3 regions of the Mesorhizobium sp. P2_H9 genome follow, and region 3 is predicted to be linked to each of the others. Evidence: predicted binding sites of a transcription regulator. Region 3 holds the regulator's gene; each other region holds the start of a gene.
The links. Region 3 encodes PhoB, which activates phosphate uptake and scavenging genes when phosphate is short. Its sites were predicted from a motif close to TGTCATNNANCTGTCAT; they were not measured.
Positions count from the first base shown of each region.

Region 1: a site for PhoB is predicted at 1,486-1,502, ahead of AC1DXN_RS21955 (bifunctional 2',3'-cyclic-nucleotide 2'-phosphodiesterase/3'-nucleotidase). Genes of this name have one in related genera too.
Region 2: a site for PhoB is predicted at 2,042-2,058, ahead of phnF (phosphonate metabolism transcriptional regulator PhnF). Genes of this name have one in related genera too.

Region 1 is NZ_JBFUFX010000011.1:167,442-170,435, forward strand. Features, by position in the region: gene AC1DXN_RS21955 (bifunctional 2',3'-cyclic-nucleotide 2'-phosphodiesterase/3'-nucleotidase) at 1-1,383, opposite strand, end outside; gene AC1DXN_RS21960 (NAD(P)/FAD-dependent oxidoreductase) at 1,523-2,788, opposite strand; gene AC1DXN_RS21965 (5-formyltetrahydrofolate cyclo-ligase) at 2,964-2,994, shown strand, end outside.
Region 2 is NZ_JBFUFX010000012.1:82,528-85,521, reverse strand. Features, by position in the region: gene AC1DXN_RS22710 (zinc-binding alcohol dehydrogenase family protein) at 1-990, shown strand, start outside; gene phnF (phosphonate metabolism transcriptional regulator PhnF) at 1,271-2,020, opposite strand; gene phnG (phosphonate C-P lyase system protein PhnG) at 2,139-2,600, shown strand; gene phnH (phosphonate C-P lyase system protein PhnH) at 2,600-2,994, shown strand, end outside.
Region 3 is NZ_JBFUFX010000010.1:120,323-123,316, reverse strand. Features, by position in the region: gene AC1DXN_RS20210 (ROK family protein) at 1-672, shown strand, start outside; gene phoB (phosphate regulon transcriptional regulator PhoB) at 1,011-1,700, opposite strand; gene phoU (phosphate signaling complex protein PhoU) at 1,720-2,427, opposite strand; gene pstB (phosphate ABC transporter ATP-binding protein PstB) at 2,469-2,994, opposite strand, start outside.

The DNA.
Region 1 (2,994 bases), on a different contig from region 3:
GAGGTCGGCGACATTTTTGATCGCGATGTCGCCCACCGGCACGTCGGTATAGTAGTCGGCCCCATTGCGGCCGCCCGCCTTGAAGGGAGCCGCCGCCGACAGCAGCGGCACATCCTTCCACTGCGTATTCCTAAGGATGTCCTTGAGATACCAGGTCTGCGCCTGGCTGACGATCTGCACCGACGGGTCGTCGGCGACCAGCGCAAAATAGGAATAGAGCGGCGCCGAAGTCTTGCCGACGGGCCGGCGCACATAGGCAAGCGTCGCCTCGTGGTCTTTTTTCAAAACATCGACAATGCGCTTGTCGTCTTCGACCGTCGGCTTGTTCGCCTTGTCGATCCGCTCGTAGATCGGCCGCGCCTCGGAGGTCGCCGAAACGACCTTCCATTTCGAGCCGTCGCGCTCCAGCATCAGGTCGATCAGGCCCATATGCGAGCCCCAGAAGCCGCCCATGACGGCAGGCTTGCCTTGCAGCCTGCCCTTTTGCGTATCGACGGCCTCGAGCGACTGAAAGTCCTTCTTGCCGGGGAAGACCAGATGCTGGTGGCCGGTGAAGACCGCGTCGATGCCCTCTACGCCGGCTACGAAGAACGAGGCGTTCTCCATCATGTCGCCCTGCTTGATGTCGATGCCGGAATGCGAGAGCGCAATGACGATGTCGGCGCCCGCCTCCTTCATCTCAGGCACCCAGGCCTTGGCCGCTTCGACGATGTCGCGCGTCTTGACGTTGCCCTCCAGGTTCTTCAGGTCCCACACCATGATCTGCGGCGGCACGAAGCCGATGATGCCGATTTTGATCGGCTGCTCGGCGCCTGACCCGTCCTTGATCTTCTTGTCGAGGATGACATAGGGCTTGAGGTAGAGCCTGTCGTCGCGCGGGTTCGCCGCAAGCTCGGTGCCGCGGATCAGGTTTGCACAGACGAACGGGAAATTGGCGCCGGCCAACACCTTATCCAGAAACGACAGGCCGTAGTTGAACTCGTGGTTGCCGAGCGTCGAGCATTCATAGCCGAGCAGGTTCATGCCCTTCATGATCGGATGCAGGTCGCCGTCCTTCATCCCCTTTTCATAGGCGATGTAGTCGCCCATCGGATTGCCTTGCAGAAGGTCGCCATTGTCGATCAGCATCGCGTTGGTGGCTTCCTTGCGCACCGCCGCAATCAGCGACGCCGTCCGCGACAGCCCCATCGTGTCGTTTGGTTTGTCGGCGTAGTAATCGTAAGGCAGCACATTCACATGGATGTCGGTCGTTTCCATGATCCTGAGATGCGCCTGGTTGGCTTGCGCGCGAGCGGAGAACGGGTGGAGCATGATCAGCGCGCCTGCAGCAGTGGCGCCGGCGAGAAAGCCGCGGCGGGACACGGGGTGGAGCAGTTGGGGCATTGTTTCTTCCTACTTCGACAAGTGACAAGCCCAGACCCCGAAGCAGAAGCTTCGCGCCGAAATCCGGCCATGTCCACCGCGAAGTCAATCGATCAGGAAAAGGTGACGGGCGGATGAAACACCCTCCCGGAGCGAAACGTCAGCCCTTGTCCTCATCGCCCTGCGTGATCAGCCGCGCGCTGCGCTGGCCCGTCAGATAGATCCATAGCCAGCTTAACGAGACCGCGAGCCGGTTGCGGAAACCGATCAGAAAATAGATGTGCGCAATTCCCCACAGCCACCAGGCGAGCCAGCCGGTGAGCTTGATCCAGCCGAAATCGATCGCGGCGGCGCGTTTGCCGATCGTCGCCAGATCGCCGGCATGGCTGTAGTGGAAAGGACGCGCGGTCCTGTCACCGTCAAGCCGGACCTTGATGGTAGCCGCAACATGTCGGCCCTCCTGTTTGGCGGAAGGCGCCACGCCAGGCACCGGCCGTCCATCGGGCCGCAGTACGAGGGCAGCGTCGCCGATGACAAAAATCTCCGGGCTGCCGGGCACGCTGAGGTCAGGCTCGACGAGCACCCTGCCCGCCCGGTCTGCCTTCGCTCCAAGCCATTCAGCGGCGGGCGAAGCGGCAACGCCGGCTGCCCAGAGGATCGTTCGGGCCGCCAGTTGCCTGTCACCAAAGACCACGCCTTCGGCGTCGCAGCGCGTCACGGCCCGGCCGAGCTCGATCGTCACGCCCAGCCGCTCGAGCGCCTTTCCAGCGTAATCGGAGAGTTTTGGCGCGAAATTGGCAAGGATGCGGTCACCGGCCTCGATCAGCACCACGCGCGTTTGCCGCGTATCGATGTTGCGGAATTCGCCGCGTAGCGTGTCATGCGCCAGTTCGATGATGGTGCCGGCAAGCTCCACACCGGTCGGCCCGCCACCGACAATCGCAATGGTCAGAAGCGCTTGGCGTTTGGCAGGGTCGGTTTCGCGCTCGGCCTGCTCGAACGCCAGCAGAATGCGTCGCCGAATGGTGGTGGCGTCCTCCAGCGTCTTTAGCCCCGGCGCGAAAGGCTCCCATTCGTCATGGCCGAAATAGGCGTGGCGGGCTCCGGTGGCCAGCACCAGCGTGTCGTAGGCGACGGCACTGCCGTCATCGAGCAGCACGCGCTTGCCGGCGCGGTCGACGCCACTGACATTGGCGAGCAGCGTTGTCACGTCCTTGCGCTTGCGCAACAGGTGCCGGATCGGCCAGGCGACCTCCGAGGTCGCCAGCGCCGTCGTCGCCACCTGGTAGAGCAGCGGCTGGAACAGGTGATGGTTGCGCTTGTCGATCATGGTGATGCGCACCGGCGCGCCAGCAAGCGCACGGGTGAATTCGAGACCGCCGAAACCTGCGCCGACAACGACGACATGATGGCTGGCTTCGTTCATCTCATTCACCTCAGGAGAGCAAGATCATCAAGCTTGATCTAGGTATTTTTGTGCACCGCAACAATATCTGGACCTGGAACGACTGCCCGGAGTCGCCGTTCGATGTCGTGAACGCACATGCCGCACACCAAGGCCGGGGTATAGCGTTGCCGAAACAGGATGCCGAGGATGAAGCATGGCCAACGATCATGACGACGAAGGTCCGG
Region 2 (2,994 bases), on a different contig from region 3:
GGCGACCTTGTTGTGGAAGATCGCCCCGCATCTGGCGCGCCGCCCTCCGGCTGGGCGCTGGTCGCGGTCAGCCATGTCGGCATCTGCGGCACCGATTTTCACATCTTCGAAGGCAAGCACCCGTTCCTCGCCTATCCGCGCATCATGGGCCATGAGGTCTCCGGCACGGTGATCGCCACCGGCGACGGCGTCGAACTCGGCATCGGCGAACCGGTGATCATCAACCCCTATCTCGCCTGCGGAAAATGCATCGCCTGCCGCCAAGGCAAGCCGAATTGCTGCGTCAGCATCGAGGTGCTCGGCGTGCATCGCGACGGCGCTATGGCCGAGCAGATCCTGGTGCCGGCGCAAAATCTTTATCCGGCAAACGGCCTGTCCCTGGCCGATGCCGCCGCCGTCGAGTTCCTGGCCATCGGCGCTCATGCCGTGCGCCGCGCGCGGGCTGTACCAGGCGCCCGCGCGCTGGTCATCGGCGCCGGGCCGATCGGGCTCGGCACGGCGCTGTTTGCCCGCATTGCCGGGCTTGACGTGACCCTGCTCGACATGAGCACTGAGCGGCTCAGCTTTGCCGCAAGCGAACTCGGCTTTTCGACACTTGACGCTTCACAGGCGACAGCGGCCGATCTGGTGCGAGAGGCGACCGGCGGCGAAGGGTTCGACGCGGTCTTCGACGCCACCGGCAACACCGCCTCGGTGCAGTCGGCCTTCGCCCATGTCGCGCATGGCGGGACGCTGGTGCTGGTCAGCGTGGTCAAGGACGACATCACCTTTTCCGACCCTGAATTCCACAAGCGCGAGATGACCCTGATCGGCAGCCGCAATGCGCTGCGCGCCGACTTCGACCATGTCGCCGCCTCGATCCGCAACGGCGCGGTGCCGCTGGCAAAGCTGGTCACCCATCGCACGACGCTCGGCGATACGCCGCGCGATCTTGCCCGCTGGGCGCACGAGAAATCCGGCCTGATCAAGGCTGTCATTCAGGTCGGATAGACGTCCGCTCCGACACGAAATTCGGCGGATCGTTGAGTGCAGACTTTGGCAGATCGCATCCCTCAACAATTTGCCGAAACGCCCATCACTTCGTCATCCACGGGCGGAGCAAGGAGCGTTGCGACGCGGCGCAGACCCGAGGATCCATGCCGTGATTTCAAAACGTTGCCGCGGTGCAGAATTCTGCTCCGTAGCGCTCCTCGGCTAAGCTCACGGCATGGATCCTTGGGTCTCCGCGACGGAGCTGCGCTCCTGCTTCGCCCAACGATGACGACGTTGACTACAGCGCCGACAGCTTCAGCTCCACCCGCTCGGCTGGAAAGCGAGACTCGGAAAATTGGATCGGCTTTCCGTTGGGCGTGACGTTGACGGCCACCGTGACCAGCACGATGGCGCCCGGCTGCAGGTCGAGGTCGGCAAGATCGGCCGCATCGGCGTGGCGCGCCGACAGAACGGTCGATTGCCGGAGATAGTCGTCTATGCCGAAGCGAGCCAGCGACGCGGTGATCGAACCGGTCTCCGCCATCGCGGCATCGATGCCGGCAAAGCGTTTGGCGTCAAACCAGGTGGTCGCGCGTGACACCGGCCGGCCATCGGCTTCGCCGCGTGTCTCCAACCTGATCACCTGGGCGCCCTTGGCCAGCCCAAGCCCCTCGGCGACACGCTGGCTCGCCGGCTCGACCGATGAGGCGAGCAGCACGATATGCCGCTCCGATGCCTGCCCCTGCAGGCCTTCCGAAAAGCGTGTGCGCGCGCCGATCGGATAGGACAGCCGCTTGCGCGACAGCACGAAGGTGCCACGCCCCTGCTCGGCCCTGAGCACGCCGTCCTGCACCAGGGCTGATATGGCGCTGCGCACCGTATGGCGGTTGACGCCGTAGCGTTCGGCCAGCGCCACTTCCGGCGGCAGCGCGGCATTCTCGGCAAAATCGCCCAAAGCGATCGAATGCAGGATCTGGTCGGCGATCTGCCGCCACAACGAGACGCCACTGCGTCGCTCGATGCTATCAGCAATTTGCTGCCCGACCATTTGCGCCCCGATCTTTCGCCCTGTCATCCACCCGTCATGGACAGGCGTTAGATAATAGATATAATTTGTATAGATGTCTATATCACTAGACAAATATACGCAAACAGGAGCAGCGGCCATGCGAGGACAGGAAGCGCGCGATCAGGCTGAGCGCAAGGCCGTCATGGCGACGCTGGCGCAGGCCAGCGGCGATGACATCGTCCGCCTCTGGAACGCGGCCGGCCTGCCCTCGGAAGCCGAACTTCTGCGCGGTCCCGAAACCGGCCTGGTCACCGTGCGCGGCCGCATCGGCGGCGGCGGCGCGCCCTTCAATGTCGGTGAAGCCACCGTCACCCGCGCCACGGTGCGGCTTGCATCCGGACAGGTCGGCCATTGTTACGCGCTCGGCCGCGACAAGCAGAAGGCGAGGCTCGCAGCGATCGCCGATGCGCTCTGGCAGGATTCTGCCCACCGCGACGAGGTTCAGACCAAACTCATCGCCCCGTTGCAGGCGGCATTGGCCCAGGCGCGCGAAACGCGCCACGCCGAGACGGCGGCAACGAAGGTGGATTTCTTCACCATGGTGCGCGGAGAAGACTGATGAACATCGCAAGCCAGTCGATCGATGGCGGCTTCGCCGATCCGGTGTTCAATGCCCAGACCGTCTTCCGCGCCGTGATGGATGCGATGGCGCGGCCAGGCACCGTGCAGCCTTTGCCGATTTTTGCCCGCCCGCCGGCGCCGCTGATGGCCACCGCCAGCGCCATCGCGCTGGCGCTGTGCGACAACGACACGCCGCTCTGGCTCGATCCTTCTTTGCAGGCCGCAGCGGCGGTCAAATCCTGGCTCGGCTTCCACTCAGGCGCGCCCGTGGCCAACACGCCGGCCGATGCGCATTTCGCGTTGATTTCGGCACCGGCCGAGATGATGTCGCTGGACGGCTTTTCGCAAGGCACTCAGGACTATCCCGACCGCTCCACCACGCTGATCCTGCA
Region 3 (2,994 bases):
GAAAACGACTGCAACATGATGGCGGTGGCGCTGCAGTGGCGCGATCCGGTCCGCTACCACGACGATTTCATCGCCATCCTTTTGTCGCACGGCATCGGCATGGGACTGGTGCTGAAGGGCGAGCTGTTCACCGGCACCCATTCATCGGGCGGCGAGTTCGGCCACATGATCCATCGCCCGGGCGGGGCGCTGTGCCGCTGCGGGCGGCGCGGCTGCGTCGAGGCCTATGCCGGCAACTACGCCATCTGGCGCAACGCCAGGCAATTGGGCGAGGACGCCGAGCCGGTCGCCGATGTCAGCGACGCCGACATGCGGGCGCTCGCCGTCGCGGCACGCGAGAAAGACGGGCCGGAGCGCGAGGCCTACCGCAAGGCCGGCGAAGCGCTCGGCTTCGGCCTCGGCAGTCTTTTTGCGCTGATCGATCCCGCGCCGGTCGCCATGGTCGGCGTCAGCGCCGCCGCCTTCGACCTGATCGAACCGGCGCTGCGCGAGGCCATCGCCCAGACCGCCGGCGGCCAGCACTCGAAATCGATCTCCTTCGACACCGAACCGAACGAATTGCCGCTGATCCGCGAAGGCTGCGCCATGCGGGCACTGAGCTTCGTCGACCAGGAGATCTTCGCGCCGGGCGGGCAGGCACGGGCTGGCGCTATCGGGAAAGACGTGGCCTGAGGACGACGTCAATCATTGATGCCGCAGATTGTCGCCGACTTTGGAGATTGGCCGAAGCCGTCCCAACGTCGTCATCCCAGGGCGAAGCAGGAGCGAAGCTCCGTCGCGGAGACCCTGGGATCCATGCCGTGAAATCGGTCAAAGAATTCAACGGGGCAGAATTCTGCACAGTAGCAACGCCTTGAGGTCGCGGCATGGATCCTTGGGTCTGCGCCGCGTCGCTACGCTCCTTGCTTCGCCCAAGAATGACGAAGCCATGAGCGGGCTGAGCCAATCATCGACGTGTGAGGTCCGGGAGTGGACGCATTCAACCAATAAACGCTTCCGCGCCGAGGGACCTAGTCTTCGCGGATCGCATAACCGGCGCCCCGAATGGTTCGGATGACATCTGGCATGCGGCCATTGTTGACCGCCTTGCGCAGCCGGCCGACATGCACGTCCACCGTGCGTTCGTCGATATAGATCGTCTCGCCCCAGACATTGTCGAGCAACTGGCTGCGCGAGAACACCCGGCCAGGATGACGCATCATGAACTCAAGCAGGCGGAATTCGGTCGGCCCGAGCCGGATCTCGCTCTTCTTGCGATAAACCCGGTGCGATTCTCGATCGAGCACGATGTCGCCGACCTTGAGCACGCTGGACAGAACTTCCGGCTTGGCGCGGCGCAGCAGCGCCTTGACCCTGGCCATGAATTCCGGCGTCGAGAACGGCTTGACCAGATAGTCGTCGGCGCCGGTCGACAGGCCGCGCACGCGGTCGCTCTCTTCGCCACGCGCGGTCAGCATGATGATCGGCAGCCGCTCGGTTTCGGGCCGCATCCTGAGACGCCGGCACAGCTCGATGCCGGAAACCGCCGGAACCATCCAGTCCAGCACCAGCAGGTCGGGCACGTTTTCCTGCAGGCGGATCTCAGCTTCGTCGCCGCGCGTCACCACCTCGACCTGGTAGCCTTCGGATTCGAGATTGTAGCGGAGGAGCAGGCCTAGCGGCTCCTCGTCCTCCACCACCATGATGCGTGGCGCGATCATCGACTGGTCAGCCTTGTCGTCATGCCGCCGGCGCGGACATCGCCGTCTCGTCCTGCTTCGGACGATTGGCGGGCAGCTGCGTGCCGGTCAAAACATAATACGCATTTTCGGCGATGTTGGTGACATGGTCGCCGATGCGCTCGAGGTTCTTGGCGCAGAACAGGAGGTGCGTGCACGCGGTGATGTTGCGCGGATCTTCCATCATGTAGGTCAAAAGCTCGCGAAACACCGATGTGTATTTGACGTCGATGCGCTCGTCGTCATTCCTGAGCTTGGCGAGCGCGGCCGCATCGGCGGCGGCATATTCCTCGACCACTCCCTGCACCTGGATAAGCACCAGTTGGGCCATCGCATCGATGGAATGCGACAGGTCGCGCGGCGTGACGCTGAGGCCGACGGTGCCGACGCGCTTGGCGATGTTCTTGGCCAGGTCGCCGATGCGTTCGAGGTCGCCAGCCATGCGGATCGAGCCGACCACTGCGCGCAAATCGTTGGCCATCGGCTGGCGCTTGGCGATCAGCGTGATGGCGCGGTCGTCCAGCTCGCGCTGGCGCGCATCCATGATGGCGTCGTCGGAGACGACGCGCTGTGCAAGGGCGTTGTCCGAATTAAGCAGCGCCTTGGTCGAGCCGCTGACCATCGAGCCAGCGAGATCGCCCATGTCGCGGATCAGCTTGCTGATCTGCCCCAGCTCTTCATCGAAAGATGCGACGGTATGTTCACCCATGATCCTAGTCCTCGTGCCTGAAACTTCGCTGCCGGAACCGCTCAGCCGAACCGGCCGGTAATGTAGTCCTGGGTGCGCTTGTCGTCGGGGTTGGTGAACATCTTGTCGGTGGCGCCCTCCTCGACGAGATAGCCGAGATGGAACATCGCCGTGCGCTGCGACACGCGCGCCGCCTGCTGCATCGAGTGGGTGACGATGACGATCGTGTAGTTCTGGCGCAGTTCGTCGATCAGTTCCTCGACACGGGCGGTGGCGATCGGATCGAGCGCCGAGCAGGGCTCGTCCATCAGGATCACCTCGGGCGACACGGCAATGGCGCGGGCGATGCATAGACGCTGCTGCTGGCCGCCGGAAAGGCCGGTGCCGGGTTCCTGCAAGCGGTCCTTGACCTCGTTCCAGATCGCCGCCTTCTTCAGGCTCGACTCGACGATCTGATCCATATCGGCCTTGCGCTTGGCCAGTCCATGGATGCGCGGGCCATAGGCGACGTTCTCGTAGATCGACTTCGGGAACGGATTGGGCTTCTGGAACACCATGCCGACGCGCGCCCTGAGCTCGACGACGTCG